Regions from separate parts of the Nocardia sp. CNS-044 genome, predicted to be linked through region 2. Evidence: predicted binding sites of a transcription regulator. Region 2 holds the regulator's gene; the other holds the start of a gene.

Region 1 (8,125 bases), 300 kb from region 2:
GGAGTGGATCACCCCACTGTTGTGCCCCGTCTGATGCGTCCCCAGCCCCCCGGCCTTCTCGACCAACACCAGCCGAGCCCCGGGATTCCGCTCCACCAGCCGCCGAGCCGTCGCCACCCCGACGATTCCGCCCCCGATCACGCAAAAGTCGTACACGTCAGCCGACAGTACCGGGGTGCGGCGCAAACGCGTTGGCGGTGGTCCCGCCCGGCTCTTACGGTGACAGCACCAACCCGGCCTCTCGATAGGGCCGGGTCTTTTCGTATCGTCGAGCGGTGCGTAAGCCCCCTGATCCGGGATCCGGATCAGAGGGTGACGGTGGATTCGGCTCGGGCCGAGGGCGCGGACTGGATGTCGTTGCCCGCAGGGGCGTCCGGGTCGGTGGGGGTGTTTTCGTCCGTCGGGGTCGGGTGGGGGTGGAGTTCGATGGTGTGTTCGCCGAGGTTGGCGTCCGAGAGGACGAGGGCGATTTCGCCGCTGCGGGTGTCGATTTCGGTGCGGATCCGGGTGATTCCGGTGGGGTCGAGGTCGATGCCGAGGTGGTCGCGCACGGGTTCGGACAGCACGAGGCCGGTGAGGGTCGAGAAGGCGTTGGTGTCGACGGTGAACGCGACGGTGCCGGTGCGGACCGGGGCGACCTGCGCGCCGACGTAGGCGTTACCGAGGCCCAAACGCCCGCCGACCCCGGCGGGCCGCGGCGGAGTGGCAGCTGGATCTGGTTGCGGCACAACGGCTTTCGCGGGAAAAACGGATGCCTGGTAGGGCGACGGCAGCGCGTGCGTCTCACCGGCCAGCAAGGTGTCGACGGTTCGTGGGCCCGGACGCGGCGCGAAGGGCTCGACGACGGGTGCGGGCGGCGGCGTGGCTTGCCCGGCGCCTGCGGACTGGGTGTCGGCCATCTGGTTCCCGATATACGAGCCTGCGACGAAGGTGAGACTGAGGCTGGCCGCACCGGCCAGCACGATCGCGGTATGACGCACGATCTGAGCAGGCTTGTGTGCCGTCACGATGCGTTCCTTTCCCTCCGCCCCGACTCCCCTCGCGTCGTCGGCCCGCATCGTTGAAAGCCGAACGCCTGTCCAGGTTACGACGCTCCGCGATCTTGGACGGCATCCGTGCGAGCAGGATCACAATAGACCGCCCTACGGATGTTTCCGGCATCTGAAGAGAGGGTAAAAATCGCTTAGCTGGCGAGCGTCATTCTCGACTGCCACTCTTAGACACCCGGCCAACGGCGTCCGGCCGTCGACGCGAACGGCGCACCCAAGTGTGGCGCTCGCCCGCTCCCGAATTTTCGGATCGGGTCGGGTGAAGCCCGGTCGGACGGTGTCCGGCCGGGCTGCCTGCCATTTCGGCGGTGATCAGGCGAATTGCCCTGCGGCCCTGCCCTCCCCGGACGGTCCCGCGAAGACCTGGGCGATCGTCAACCACTCCTGCGCATCCGTGCCGTCGGCGCGTACCGCCAGGTCGTCGGGATGGCGACGCTGGGTGACGAGCAGGCAGAAGTCCAGCGCGGGCCCGGTCACCCGCTGCGCCGCGTCCTCCGGACCCCAAGTCCACACCGTGCCGTCCGGCGCGGTGAGCTCGACGCGGAATTCCTCGGCGGGCGCCGTCTTGCCCCGCACCGAATAGGCGAAGTTCCTGGTCCGCACGCCGAGATGAGCCACGCTGCGCAATCGCGCGGTCGGTTCGCGCGGCACGCCGAGCGCGTCGGCGACGTCCTGACCGTGCGCCCAGGTCTCCATGAGCCGCGCGGTGATCATCGAGGCCGGGCTCATCGGCGGGCCGAACCACGGCAGCTTGGTCCCGGCCGGCACGGCGCGCAGCGCCTCGATCAGGGTCTTGCGTCCGGCGCGCCAGCGCTCGAGCAGCTCGGCGGGCGGGGCCGCGGCGGCTTCCTCGGCCGCCTCGTCGACGAAAGTCAGCGCCTTGGGCGCGGCGGCTGCGACCTGTTTCGCGAACTCGTCGGCATCGGAGGCCGCGACGGACGCGATCTCGTCGGTCCAGGTCAGGTGCCCGATCTGATGGGCGATGCTCCAGCCGGGCGCGGGCGTCGGCCGGGCCCACTCCGCGGGGGCCAGCGGGGCGACAAGTCGTTCCAGGTCCGCGCATTCGTCGCCGAAATCGCCGAGCAGCGCCTCGAGGTCAGCCATGAGTTCCCTTGCCGATCGCGGGCACACCGCCGCGTGTGCCTGGTGTGACCAAGCATCGCAGCGGTGCGGAAAAAATGCAAGCACGCGTGCTTGTATTTCCGGCGCGACCTACCAGCCGAAAAGCACCAGGTGGGCCGCGCCGACGGCCAGCCCGAGCACCGCGCCGTGCAGGTACAGCAGCCAGGCGTCCTGCTCCACCGAGGCGTAGAACATCTCCATGAACTCGCCCGGGCTCAGCTGCTGCAACTTGCGCGCGGCGAACTCGTCGATCTTCTTCGCCTGCTCGCGCGCGAACTCCTCGTCCTCGATCATGCTCGGCGCCAAGGCCACCGCGGCACCCGCCGCGCCGACCTTCAGATTGTCGAACTGCCGCTTGCCGAACGCGGCGCGCACCATCGAGTGCGTCGGCCCGAGCTGACGGTGAATCTCCTCCGAGATCAGCCGCTCGACGAGCTGGCGGGTCTTGTCGCCGTTCGGTCCGTCGAGCAGTTCCGAGGCCAGGTTCGGCAGCGTGAGCACCTGGTAGGCCAGGATGCGCGCGAGGTCGGTCGCGGCCTGCGGCTGGCGCTTGGCCAGCAGGGCCTGGCGCCACAGGTACTTGTACCGCGGCTGCGGATCGCCCGGCTCGAAGACCATCTTCACCGCGATGACGTTCACGACGACGCCGATCGCCGCCGCGCTGAGCAGCACGATCACCCAGGCGGGTACCCAACCGAGCACCGGAATGCGGTCGTGCACGTGCAGATACAGCGCCATCAGCAGGCCGAACGGCGCGCCGAGGAAACCGATGCGCACCATGAACTTCAGCTCGGGGGCCGCGATGGTGGTGGTGAGATCCTTGAGGATGTACGGGTTCTCGCGCAGGTAGCGGATGACGAAGCTCTTGATGTCGATGAGCTGATCGATGTTGTCGCCGAGCGAATCGAAGGCCCGGCGGCACAGCTTCGGCAGCTGCCGGTCCACCCGCTGGTAGATGACCTGTCGCATCTGCCGTGGCACCGAGCGCCACAGGTCCGGGTTCTCCCGGTACATCACCTCGTCGACCAGCGGCTGCACCTGCTTGCGCGCCAGCTCGGCGATGTAGTCGGCGATGCCGTCCAGGTCGAGTTCGTGGATGAAATCCCTGGGACTGCCGATCCGCATCAGCGCCTTGTCGACGCAGATGCTCGCCATCTTCTCCGCGCGCGCCGGAATGAAGCCTTGGAAGCCGAGTCGGCGCCCGTCGCCGGAGAAGGTCGGCAGGACCTGCACCCGCCGCGGCAGGTACGGGTACAGCACATGCAGGCCCGGCACGCGGACGCCGCGGAACTGTACCGGCCAGAAGAGCATCAGCACGCCGGTCCAGTTGGTCAGCCAGCCCGCGAGCGCGCTGAAAATCGGGAAAGTGACCAGGTCGACGACGAACTTCGTCTGGCCGGTGAGCTCTTCCCAGTCGATGAACACCCCGGAGGCGAGAGTGGTCATCCTGGGATCCCCTTAGTGCCGCGAGCTGTAGTGGCACCCACATTCTCATTGCGATTGCGAGGGTGTCAACGCGGCAGCGGGAACTGTCACAGACGGCCCTTCCTTCGCTCTGAGCGAACGTCCAGGAAGGGCGGAACAAAGACGGAACGGGTGGGGTTGAGTAGGCATCGCTCAACTTTTGGAAGGGTCGAAGACGTGACTACACCTCAGAATCTGCCGGTGCTGTTCCTGACCGATCCGATCGTGCTGCCGGGCATGGTCGTGCCCATCGAACTGGACGAATCGGCGCAGGCCGCGATCGACGCCGCGCGCGCCGCCAAGACCGAGGCAGTGCTGCTCGCGCCGCGACTGACCGAGGGTTATGCCTCCTACGGCGTCGTCGCGACCATCGAACAGGTCGGCCGGATGCGCGGTGGAGCGCCCGCGGCGGTCCTGAAGGCGGAGCGGCGAGCCAAGATCGGCCACGGTGTCACCGGGCCGGGCGCCGCGCTGTGGGTCGAGGCCGAGCCGGTCGAGAATCCGGCGCCGGACGGGCGGACCAAGGAGCTGGCCGCCGAATACAAGAAGCTTGTCGTCTCGGTGTTGCAGCGCCGCGAGGCCTGGCAGATCATCGACGCGGTCAACCAGCTGACCGACCCGTCGGCGATCGCCGACACCGCGGGCTACGCGCCATACCTGACCCCCGAGCAGAAGCGCGAACTGCTCGAGACTCCCGAGGTCGCCAAGCGCCTGACCACCCTCATCGAGTGGACCAAGGCGCACATCGCCGAGGCCGAGGTCACCGAGAAGATCAGTGACGAGGTCCGCGAGAACGTGGAGAAGAGCCAGCGCGAGTTCCTGCTTCGTCAGCAGCTCAACGCCATTCGCAAGGAACTCGGCGAGGACGAGCCGGATGGTGCCGAGGACTACCGCACCCGCGTGGAGCAGGCCGACCTGCCCGAGTCCGTTCGCGAGGCGGCGCTGCGCGAGGTCGGCAGGCTGGAGCGGTCCAGCGACCAGAGCCCGGAAACCGGCTGGATCCGGACCTGGCTGGACACCGTGTTGGAGTTGCCGTGGAACGAGAAGACCACCGACTCCACCGACGTCTCCGCCGCCCGCGCGGTGCTGGACGCCGATCACCACGGCTTGGACGAGGTCAAGGACCGCATGGTCGAGTACCTCGCGGTCCGGGCCCGGCGCGCGCAGCGCGGGCTGGAGGTCGTCGGCGGACGCGGTTCCGGCGCGGTGCTGGTCCTGGTCGGTCCGCCCGGTGTCGGTAAGACCTCGCTGGGCGAGTCCGTCGCTCGGGCGTTGGGGCGCAAGTTCGTTCGCGTCGCTTTGGGCGGCGTGCGCGACGAGGCCGAGATCCGCGGTCACCGCCGCACCTACGTCGGCGCCCTGCCCGGCCGCATCGTGCGCGCCATGAAGGAGGCGGGTTCGATGAACCCGGTCGTGCTGCTCGACGAGATCGACAAGGTCGGCTCCGATTTCCGCGGCGACCCGGCGGCGGCCCTGCTCGAGGTGCTCGATCCGGCGCAGAACCACACCTTCCGCGACCACTACCTGGATCTGGATCTCGACCTGTCCGACGTGCTGTTCATCGCGACGGCCAACGTCATGGAGACCATCCCCGGTCCGCTGTTGGACCGCATGGAGCTGATCACGGTCGACGGCTACACCGAGGCCGACAAGGTCGCGATCGCCCGCGACTTCCTGATCCCGCGCCAGCTCGAGCGCAACGCGCTGACCGCCGAGGAGGTTTCGATCACCGAGGAGGCGCTGCGCGAGATCGCGGCGAACTACACCAGGGAAGCGGGCGTTCGGCAGATGGAGCGCCTGATCGCGAAGGCGTTGCGTAAAGCGGCGACTCGGCTCTCGGAGGACGAAGCCGGCTCCGGCGCAACGGTGTCCGACATCGGCTTGGGCTACGACCCCGAGCTCGGCTACGACCTGCCGCCGACGATCTCTTCCGGCCGACTCATCATCGGTCTCGGCGATCTGAAGGATTACCTCGGCCGTCCCCGCTTCACCCCGGATTCGGTGGAGCGGACCGCGGTCCCCGGTGTGGCAACCGGCCTTGCCGTGACCGGCGCGGGCGGCGACGTCCTCTACATCGAGGCCAACGCCGCCGAGGGCGAGCGCTCACTCACCCTGACCGGCCAGCTGGGCGATGTCATGAAGGAATCGGCGCAGATCGCGCTGACCTACGTGCGCTCGCACCTGGAGGAGATCGGCATCGAACCGTCGGTGCTCGACCGCAACATCCACATCCACTTCCCGGCGGGCGCGGTGCCCAAAGACGGTCCGTCCGCGGGCGTCACCATGGTCACCGCCCTGGTGTCGCTGGCACTCGGCCGCCAGGTGCGCTCGGATGTCGGCATGACCGGTGAGGTCACGCTGAACGGGCGGGTCCTGCCGATCGGCGGCGTCAAGCAGAAGCTGCTCGCCGCGCAGCGAGCCGGGTTGAAGACCGTGTTCATTCCGGCGCGTAACGAGCCGGATCTGGACGAGGTGCCCGCTGAAGTGCTTGCGGCGCTGGATGTTCGGCCGGTGGCGGACGTCGCGCAGATCCTGGCCTACGCCATCGAGCCGGTGGTGGAGGAGTCGTTGAACCGTCCTGCGTTCGCCGCCACCGCGTGAGTCCGGATCCGGGCCGGGCACGAAAAACCGCGCCCGGCCCTCACCCCTGACTAGTGCCACACATGCTGTACACGCCTCACATAGGCACCGCCTATGTGAGGCGTGTGAACCCTATGCGCCACCGTCCCTGTGAACCCGATCAAGCGTCGCCGAGTTGCCTTTCGACGCTGCGGGTGGTTCCCTGCGCGACAGCGCACAGCACCGGTTCCCCGTCCTCGGATTCCGCGTAGATCTCGCAGCTGACCACGGCCTGGCGTCGCGTGGACGCCGTGACCGAAGCCTCCGCCCGCAATCGCACCCCCGCGGCGGGGCGCAGATAGGTGATGGTGAACCCGCCGGTCAGTACGTTCGCGCCGAGTACGGTTCCGGCGGCGAAAGTGAGGGCGTTGTCGGCCGCGTAGGCGAGGACGCCGCCGTGGACGAAGCCGAACTGCTGGCCGAGTTCCTGGCGGATCGGGATGACGAGAGTCGCGGCGCCGTCGCCGAATCGGGTGAGTTCGGAGCCGACCAGATTCGCGAAGGGTTGCGCGGTCAGGACCTGTTTGGCCAGGTCGAGGTCGAGTGCTGTGGTGCCGACGGTCATTGCCGCTCCGTTCTTTTCGATGTCGATCCGGCGTCGAGGGCGAGCCAGGCCGCCTCGGCGAGTTCCGCGCCGACCTGCGTCGGCGCGATGCGGATGTCGCCGCCCAGCCACTGCCGCGAATACTCCTGCGCGGGGCCGAGCCATAGTGCGTAGACGAGATCCAGATCCAGTGCGCGCAACGCGCCGTAGGACTCGTGGGTGCGGTACCAGCGCGCGATGTCGGTCATGAAGGTGCGGTTGGTTTCGCTCTCGCGCACGCCGGGCGGCCGCGCCGAAGTGAGAACCTTTGCGCGGTGCTGGTTTTCGGTCACCCAGCGCAGATGCTCCCGCACGCCCGCCGTGATGCCCTCGCGCGCGTCGGTGCTCCGGCCGACCACCACCCAGAAGTGCTGCTGATAGTCGGTCAGCGCGTGCGCCCACACCTGCCGATACAGATCCGCCTTGTCCGGGAAGTGGTGGTAGAGCGCGCCGACGCTCGCTCCGGCCGCCTCGCGGATCTGCGCGAGCGTCGCGTCCAGCGCTCCGTGCTCGGCGAACTGGCGCTCGGCCGCCAGCAGCAACCGATCTCGGATCTTCATAACCAGAATTTAGTTCTGTTCTCCGGTCGGCGCAACACGTCCACCTGCTTCCGTCATACCCGTGCGGTATGACGGAGAGGTGGCCAGATGGCTGTTGCACATCGATCTCGACCAGTTCCAGGCGGCGGTGGAGTTCCGCCGCCACCCGGAACTGCGCGGCAAGCCGGTCATCGTCGGCGGCCACGGCGACCCGAACGAGCCGCGCAAGGTCGTGACCTGCGCGTCGTATCCCGCTCGTGCCTACGGTGTGCGCGCGGGCATGGCGCTGCGCAGCGCACTGCGCAAATGTCCGGACGGCGTCTTCCTGCCGCTCGATATGGCCGCCTACGAGGAGGCTTCCGAGGAGATCATGGCGCTGTTGCGCACGTTCCCCGGCCAGGTCGAAGTGTGGGGCTGGGACGAGGCGTTCCTTGCGGCCGACACCGACGATCCCGAACTGCTCGCCCGCGAAATCCGCGGCGCCATCGCCGAACTGGACCTGTCCTGCTCCATCGGCATCGGCGACAACAAGCTCACCGCCAAGCTCGCCACCGGCTTCGCCAAGTCCGCGGGCAAGTCCTCGGACGCGCCCGGCGTGGGCGCCGCCGCGGGCATGTTCCGGTTGACCGCCGCCAACTGGACCGAGGTGATGGCGCACCGTCCCACCGATGCGCTGTGGGGCATCGGCAGCCGCATCGCCGCGCGCCTCGCCGACCTCGGCATCCACACCGTCGCCGACCTGATGGCGG
Region 2 (8,125 bases):
TGACCGAACTCGTGCGCGCGGGCGGCGCGGTCTACACCACCGTCTTCTCGGCCGACGAGGCCGCGCTGCGTGATCGCGGCCTGCGCGGCGGGAACTTCGAGTCCAAGGGGCGGGCGCCGGAACTGAACCGTCTGCTGGCGCGCGTCGCGGCGGGCGACGTGGTGGTGCCCATCGACGCGACCGTCCCGCTGGAGGAAGCGCCCGCCGTGCTCGGCGCCGCGGGCGCGCGCGGCAAGACCGTGCTGGCTATCTGAGCCGCGAGATGAGCGCTCGCCCTGTCGAATTCGGGCTCTTCCTGATCCCCGGCGCCGACGACTACCGCCAGCTCACCGAGCTGGCGGCCTACGCCGAATCCGCCGAGCTCGACCTCATCGGCATCCAAGACCACCCCTACCAGCGCCGTTTTCTGGACACCTGGACCCTGATCACCGCGCTCGCCGTGCGCACCGAACGGATCACCTTCTTCCCCGATGTCGCGAACCTGCCGCTGCGCAACCCCGCAGTGCTCGCCAAATCCGTTGCCTCACTGGACATCATGACCGGCGGGCGGATCCAGCTCGGGCTCGGAGCCGGCGCGTTCTGGGACGCCATCGCGGCCATGGGCGGCGAGCGGCTGAGCAAGGGCGAGGCGGTGCGGGCGCTGGCCGAGGCGATCCACGTCATCCGGGCGATGTGGAGCGACGAGCGCGCGGTCCGGGTACCCGGCGCGTTCCATCGGCTCGCGGGCGCGCATCCCGGCCCGCGTCCGCGGCACGATCCCGGCATCTGGCTCGGCGCGATGGGACCGCGCATGCTGACGCTGGTCGGTACGCTCGCCGACGGCTGGCTGCCCTCGGCCGCGTGGGCGCCGCCGGAGTTCCTCACCGAGGCGGGCAAGCGGATCGACGACGCGGCGGCGGGCGCGGGCCGGGACCCATACGCGATCCGCCGGATCTACAACGTCTCGGGCACCATCACCGACAACGGCGTCGATCACGGCTTTCTCGAGGGACCGGTGAGCCGGTGGGTGGACGATCTGACCGCGCTGCACGCCGAGCAGCGCGTCGACGGCTTCGTCTTCTGGCCGACCGAGGGCGACCCGGCGGAACAGATCCGGCGCTACGCGGAGCAGGTCGCCCCCGCCGTTCGCGCTGCGGTTGCCGGGGCGTGAGCGTACCCCTCCAGCGAACCGCACCATACAAGGTTCCCCGACCCCCGGTACTCTGGTCGTTGGCCCAACCATGGGGCCGAGCGCAGCGAGGCAGCAGCGGGCGCGTGAGCGCCGCGAGAGCCGGCCGGGCATACATCCCGAGCTGCCGACTTAGCCGAGGGATAACTCGGAGCGGTCGAGAGCATGCTGCGCATACCCACACGACCACGGACTTTTCGGGGATACTTGTACCCCGAAGGACTCCCGGTTACGGGCACGTCCCTGCGCAGCAGTCGAATATCGGATGCGCAGCTACAAGCGGGAAGGAAGGGAATCTCGTCGTGGATGCGCGTTCTGCAGCGCTGGTCCGCGCCAACTTCCGTTCGGTGAGCGAGTCACCGGGCGGACCCGAGCGGTTGATCAGTGCGTTCTATGGTCATCTGTTCGCCGAGAACCCGCGTTTGCGCGAGCTGTTCCCGCCCGCGATGGACATGCAACCGAAGCGGCTGGCCACGGCCATCCAGTTCGTGCTCGACCACCTAGAGGATTGGGACCGCGCGCAGAAGTTTCTCGAGCAGCTGGCGCGCGACCATCGGAAATACGGCGTCGAGGCCGCACACTACGACCAAGCGGGCCGTGCGTTGCTCGCCGCGTTCCGGGTGTACAACGGCGCGATGTGGAACCGTCAGCTCGAAGAGGGCTGGCGCGACATCACCATCTTGATCTCGGCGTCGATGGCCATCGGCGCCAACTCCGACAAATCCCAGCCGTACTGGGAGGCGACGGTGGTCGGCCACCGCAGGGTGCTCGAAGACCTGGCCATCGTGCGTTTGCAATCCGACTCACCCGTGCCCTACCAAGCCGGACAGTACGTGCCCGTCGCCGTGCCGCAGCGACCCAAGATGTGGCGCTACTTCTCACCGGCGATCCCGTCGAATCCCTACGGCGAGATCGAATTCCACGTGCGCAAGATCCGCGGCGGCTGGGTGAGCCCGGCCATCGTCAACGAGACGCAGGTGGGCGATCGCTGGCTGATCGGCGGCCCGCTCGGCGGCCTGCACGTCGACCGCGACGCCGGGCGCGACGTGCTGCTCATCGGCGCGGGCACCGGCATCGCCCCGCTGCGCGCCCAGCTCATCGAGATGAGCCAGCGCGGCATCAACCCGCGCGTGCACTTCTTCATCGGCGGCCGCTACCCGTGCGATCTCTACGACGTGGAGAACATGTGGCAGCTCTCGCAGAGCAATCCGTGGCTCACCATCGTCCCGGTGTGCGAGCAGAAGACCAACCCGTGGTGGTACCCGCACCCCGCCGCCGACGCGCCCTACGGCATGCACCGCAGGCTGGTCGGCAATCTGGGCGCGGTGGTAGCCAGCTTCGGCGCCTGGGCCGACCGCCAGATCCAGATCGCGGGCTCGGCGCGGATGATCGCCGAGACCCGCAGGGCGCTCATCGCGGTCGGCACGCCGGAACACGTCATCAGCTGCGATCCCGTCTGATCCAACGCGGCCCGCGCCGCACAACTACAGAGGAGTTCCTATGACGGAGCCGGGCACGCTCGGCAACGGAGTCGCGCAAGCGGAGTGGACCTCGACCGTCGTCGGCCACCACCGCTTACGCCACGACGTGGCGGTGATCCGCCTGATCGGCGAGTTCGTGCCGTTCGTCGCGGGCCAATCCGTCGAGGTCCGGGCGCCGCAACAGCCCGGCGTGCGCCGCAGGCTCTCCCCCGCGCTACCGCCCTCGTTGGACGGCAAGCTGGAGTTCCACGTGCGCACCGTGCCGGGCGGCTGGCTCAGCGGCTCGCTGGTCGCCGACACCCAACCGGGCGACGAATGGCGGATCGCCGCGCCGCAGGGCACCTTCACCGTCGACCCGGAGGGTGACGAGGTGGTGATGATCGCGGGCGGCACCGGCCTCGCGCCGATGCGTTCGCAGATCCTGGAACTGGCGCGGGTGCCCGAGCCGCCGCGCACCTACCTGTTCGTCGGCGGCAGCTCACCGCGCGACCTGTACGCCGCCGACATGCTCTACCTGCTCGCCGAGGAGCTGGACTGGCTCACCGTCGTCCCGGTGGTGGAGAGCCTGGAGGACCCGAACTGGGCAGACGAGTGGTACGAGCAGACGCGCGTGGACATCGGCTTCCCCGCGGACGAACTGCTCGAGGGCACGCTCGCCGACGTGATCGGCTCGCACGGCGCCTTCGATCGCCACCAGGTGCTCGTGTGTGGTTCCCCCGCGATGACGCGGGCCACGCTGGATCGGCTCGTGGAGACCGGCACGCCGGCCGAACGCATTCAGTACGAAGGACTTTGACGGCCATCGTTCCGGCGAAGGCCGGGATCCAGTCGCAGACCCGCGGATAGTCGTCACCCGCTTGGATCCCGACCTTCGCCGGAACGACGACTCAGAACAGCGGATCGTGGCGGATGTTCTTGGTCTGGGTGCCCGCCGCCATCAAGCGGAACTTGGTGGTCTGCACCATCGAGGGCGAGCCGACGATCTGCACGTCGCGATCGGCCCACGGCCCGTAGCTGGCGACGACCTTGCCGATCTGGCCGGTCATGCGCGGCTCCAGGCCCGGCCACATTCGCTCGACCTCCCCGGCTTCGTAATACCACCAAGGGTTTTCGTCGCTCTCGCTGACCGGCGTGACGGTCAGCCAGCGGTTGGCCATGGCCAGCTTGCTCAACGTCTCCAAATCGTAGAGATCGCACGGGTGATGGCCGCCGACGAACAGGTGCACCTTCGGATTGGTTCGCCGCAGCGCCATTTGCATGAGCTGGGCGCGCAGCGGCGCGATACCGGTGCCGCAGCCCACCATGAGCATCTTGCGTTTGGTGTTGCGCGGCACGCCGAGGCCGCCGAGCGGCGAGCCGATCAGCCACTGGTCCCCGACCTGCGTCTGGCCGACGATGGCCGGGCTGACCCAGCCGCCGAGCACGCCGCGCACGTGGAACTCGATCTCGCCGTTGGCATTCGCGGGCACGGCGGGCGAGAGGTACCGCCACATCCGCGGCCGCGACGGGATCTGCACGCTCATGTATTGACCCGCGGCGTACTGCATCGGCTGATCGAGCTGTAATCGCACGATGGCGAGATTGCGTAGGACGAGCCGGTTCTCCAGCACCCGGCCGGACCAGACCGCGGGCGTCATCTCCTTCTCGGCGGCGCCCATCATCGTCTCGCTGATGACCGTCAGGCCCTCGTCCCAGGCCCTCTCGACCTCGTCGGTCCACATCTCGGTACCCGCGAAGCGCCGCATCGCGGTCTTCAGCGAAGTGGCCACCGCGGCGTAATGTTCGGCCTGCACACCGTATTTGCGGTGATCGCGGCCGAGTTGAGCGAGGAACGGCAACAGCTTGTTCGGTTCCTCGAGCCGATCGAGCGCGTAGCCGATGGCCTTGACGAGACGGTCACGCTGCGAATCCATCGCGGCGGGGAAGAAATCGCGGACCTGCGGATAGTCCGAGAACAGGGTCGCGTAGAACGACCTGGCCAGTCTTTCCGGCCCCCCTTCCTCCGCAGCAACCGCCTTGAACGTCGTTCTGATCAAAGCGACAGTCCGCGAATCCATTTGTCTCACAACCCCATTTCGCACTAGAACATAATGCGCGCCGGCGAGTGAGGTGCTGCGGGACACTCGACAGCAGCCGATGCCAAGGAGTGTAGGCGAGGTTAGCCAGCAACGGAATGCCACCTTCGAACATCACGCGTGTAATTCCACCGAAACAAGAATCGAAAGAGCAAAACTCCCAAATAACAGACCGAAAGACCGTAATAGAGCGTTGGATTCGGTCGCACCTTCACCGAATTCGCGTGCCCCGGTTTGCAAGACTCGTCCAGTTGACCTGGGGCGAGCGACCTTTGGGCAACCGCCCGCACGCTACCGGGACCCGCACCGGAGCAATTTCCGCGCATTCGCGGCATCGAGAACAAGCGGACCAGACGGTTCGATACACCGTACGAATACGACCACGAAAAGGCCTGTGGCCCAGCAAACTCGAGTACTCCTCCAGCAAACTTCCACTGCATTTCACCGGAGCGTCTCTCGGGATTTCCCGCGCGTCCAACTACTGATCAAATGACCAGAAATAGCGAAGGGCCCCGCTCCGACCCGAGAGGTCGGCAGCGGGGCCCGAGAACCCTTCGCCTCAGCGCTGATTACGTGGCTTCCACACCACCAGCGCCGTACTGCGTTGCGGCGGAGTGAGATCCGGACGGTAGCCCGCCCGCAGCCGCTCCAATTCCGCACGCGTCTCGGCGAGTTGCTCGCGTAATTCCTCGACCTGATTGGTCAGTTCGATGATGCGTTTGATGCCCGCCAGGTTCACGCCCTCGTCTTGGGACAGCCGCTGCACTTCGCGCAGCAGCTCGACGTCCCGCGCCGAATAACGTCGCCCGCCACCCGAAGTACGTTGCGGCGTCACGAGTCCCAGGCGGTCATAGGTGCGCAGGGTCTGCGCGTGCATGCCCGCCAGCTGGGCCGCCACCGAGATCATGAAGAACTCGGTTCGCGACGCACCGGACGCCTTCTTCGGATCAGTGGACATCACGCACCTGCCCATCCCGCACGAGGATCGAATCCGCTGGACTTCTCCGCCTCCCGGTAGCGCTCCAGCGCGTCGGTGGCATCGCTGTCCAGTTTCTGCGGCACCGCGACCTTGACGGTGACCAGCAGGTCACCCGCGCCGCCGCCGCGCTTGGGAACGCCGCGGCCACGCACCCGCAGGATCCGGCCGTCGGCGGTGCCCGGCGGCACCTTCACGCCGACGCGCCCTTCCAACGTGGGCACGGAAACCGTTGTGCCGAGCACCAACTCAGCGTAACTGACCGGCAGCACCAGGGTGAGGTCGTCGCCGTTGCGGCCGAAGACCTTGTCCTGGCTGACGTGCACGCTGACGTACAGGTCGCCCGAGGGCGCACCGCGCAGTCCCGCCTCGCCCTGCCCCGCCAACCGGATCCGCTGGCCGTCGCTGACGCCCGGCGGAATCCGCACCGTGATGGTGCGGGTGCGGTTCTGGATCCCGTTGCCGTGGCAGTCGGGGCACGGGTCGTCGATGATCGAGCCGGAACCCCGGCACTCGTCGCACGGCTCGCTGAATCCGAACGCGCCCTGGTTGCGGCTGATCACACCGGCGCCGTTGCAGTTGGGGCAGACCCGGGGACTGGTCCCCGGTTTCGCACCGCTGCCGTGACACGTGGTGCACGGCGACGGACTTGTCATCCGCAGCGGAACGGTGACGCCCTGCGCGGCCTCGCGGAAGCCCAGGGTCGTCTCGGTCTCCACGTCGGCGCCGCGCCGCGGCCTGCTCGTGGAGCGGGTGCCGCCCCGATTGAACAGGCCGCCGAGCAGGTCACCGAGCCCGCCGTCACCTGTGGTGGCGCCGCCGAAGATATCGCCGATATTGAAGTCCTGCGAGAAGCCGCCCCCGCCACCGGGTGTGAACCCGCCACGCGGATAACCGCCGCCCGCGAAGAGTTTTCGCGTGTCGTCGTACTCCTTGCGCTTGGCCGGATCCGACAGCACGGCATGCGCCTCGCTGACGGCCTTGAAGCGCTCCTCGGCCTTGGTGTCACCCGGATTGGCGTCCGGATGCAGGTCGCGGGCGAGCTTGCGGTACGCCTTCTTGATCTCGTCCTGCGAAGCGCTGGAGGAGATACCCAGCTCCTTGTAGAAGTCCTTTTCGATCCACTCCCGTTGGCTCACCGAGTATCTCCTCCTTTCGCAGTGTTGGATGTGCCGCGCTCCCGGGCCCCTACGTGGCCACGCTTCGCTACCGCCTCCGGGTCCGTCGCTCGCGCAGCAGTGTTAGTCGTCAGCATTGGCATCTGCATCCGATGCCTCGTTCTCAGCCAAATCGGCCACGCCATCGGTTACCCCGACGAGCGCGTGCCGAAGCACCCGATCGCCGAACCGATAGCCCTTGCGCATTACGACACCGAGCACCGGATCCGCGCCGGAACCCTCGTGCTGCACGGCCTCGTGCAGGGTCGGATCGAAGGGCTCGCCCTCCGTGCCGAACTCCTCGAGGCCTTGCTTGCGCAGCGCGTCGACCAGTTTGTCCGCCACCGACTTCAGCGGTCCGGACTCGAGGTCGCCGTGGGCCCTCGCGCGATCCAGATCGTCGAGCACGCCGAGCAGTTCGGTGACCACGGCCGCCTTGGCGCCGTCGATGGCGGCCTTGCGGTCGCGCTCGACGCGGCGCCGGTAGTTGGCGTATTCCGCGGTCAGCCGCTGTAGGTCGGCGGTGCGCTCGGCCAGCTCGACACCGATCGTGTCGGCCAGCGTCTCGGCTGCCTCGGCAGTCCCGACGCCATTGCCTTCCGCACCGTTCGCGCCCTCGGGGCCGGGCCCGGTCGCGTTGTCCGCGACCGGTTCCCGGACCTCACCGGTGGCCGGATCGACCTTGCGCTTGTCGACGAAGGTGATCGGCTCCTGTGCCGAATCGCCCTGGTTGTCCTCGGTCACTTCTTCTCCGTGTCGACCGGCTCGTCAACGACCTCGGCATCGACGACCTGGTCGTCGTTCGCGGAGCTGGACGCGCCGTTGCCGGACGCGGCCTGCTCGGCGGCGGAGGCCTCGTAGATGGCCTGGCCGAGCGCCTGCGACTCGGTGGCGAGCTTCTCCACCGCGGACTTCACGGCCGCGATGTCGGTGCCCTTCAGCGCCTCGTTGGCCTCGGCGATGGCCGCCTCGACCTTGGACTTCACGTCCGCGGGCACCTTGTCCTCGTTCTCCTTGATGAACTTCTCGGTCTGGTGCACCAGCGACTCGGCCTGGTTGCGGGTCTCCGCCTCCTCGCGACGCGCCTTGTCCTCGGCCGCGTGCGCCTCGGCGTCCTTCACCATCCGGTCGATCTCCTCCTTGGACAGGCCGGAGCCGTCCTGGATCTTGATCGTGTTCTCCTTGCCGGTGCCCTTGTCCTTCGCGGTGACGTGCACGATGCCGTTGGCGTCGATGTCGAAGGTGACCTCGATCTGCGGCACGCCGCG

What was found. Region 2 encodes HspR, which represses chaperone genes until heat shock. Its sites were predicted from a motif close to ANNTGAGTNNNNNNNACTCANNT; they were not measured.
Region 1: the regulator HspR is predicted to act here: its motif matches at 3,772-3,794, upstream of lon (endopeptidase La).

Annotation. Positions count from the first base shown of each region.
Region 1 is NZ_JCANSX010000005.1:344,834-352,958, reverse strand. Features, by position in the region: gene lhgO (L-2-hydroxyglutarate oxidase) at 1-141, opposite strand, end outside; gene T333_RS02665 (hypothetical protein) at 306-1,007, opposite strand; gene T333_RS02660 (TIGR03084 family metal-binding protein) at 1,362-2,153, opposite strand; gene T333_RS02655 (DUF445 domain-containing protein) at 2,262-3,617, opposite strand; gene lon (endopeptidase La) at 3,873-6,236, shown strand; gene T333_RS02645 (PaaI family thioesterase) at 6,376-6,819, opposite strand; gene T333_RS02640 (TetR/AcrR family transcriptional regulator) at 6,816-7,397, opposite strand; gene T333_RS02635 (DNA polymerase IV) at 7,477-8,125, shown strand, end outside.
Region 2 is NZ_JCANSX010000005.1:44,189-52,313, forward strand. Features, by position in the region: gene T333_RS01285 (NADP-dependent oxidoreductase) at 1-254, shown strand, start outside; gene T333_RS01290 (LLM class flavin-dependent oxidoreductase) at 263-1,150, shown strand; gene T333_RS01295 (FAD-binding oxidoreductase) at 1,471-2,628, shown strand; gene T333_RS01300 (FAD-binding oxidoreductase) at 2,669-3,445, shown strand; gene T333_RS01305 (globin domain-containing protein) at 3,537-4,706, opposite strand; gene T333_RS01310 (heat shock protein transcriptional repressor HspR) at 5,284-5,682, opposite strand; gene dnaJ (molecular chaperone DnaJ) at 5,682-6,839, opposite strand; gene grpE (nucleotide exchange factor GrpE) at 6,942-7,601, opposite strand; gene dnaK (molecular chaperone DnaK) at 7,598-8,125, opposite strand, start outside.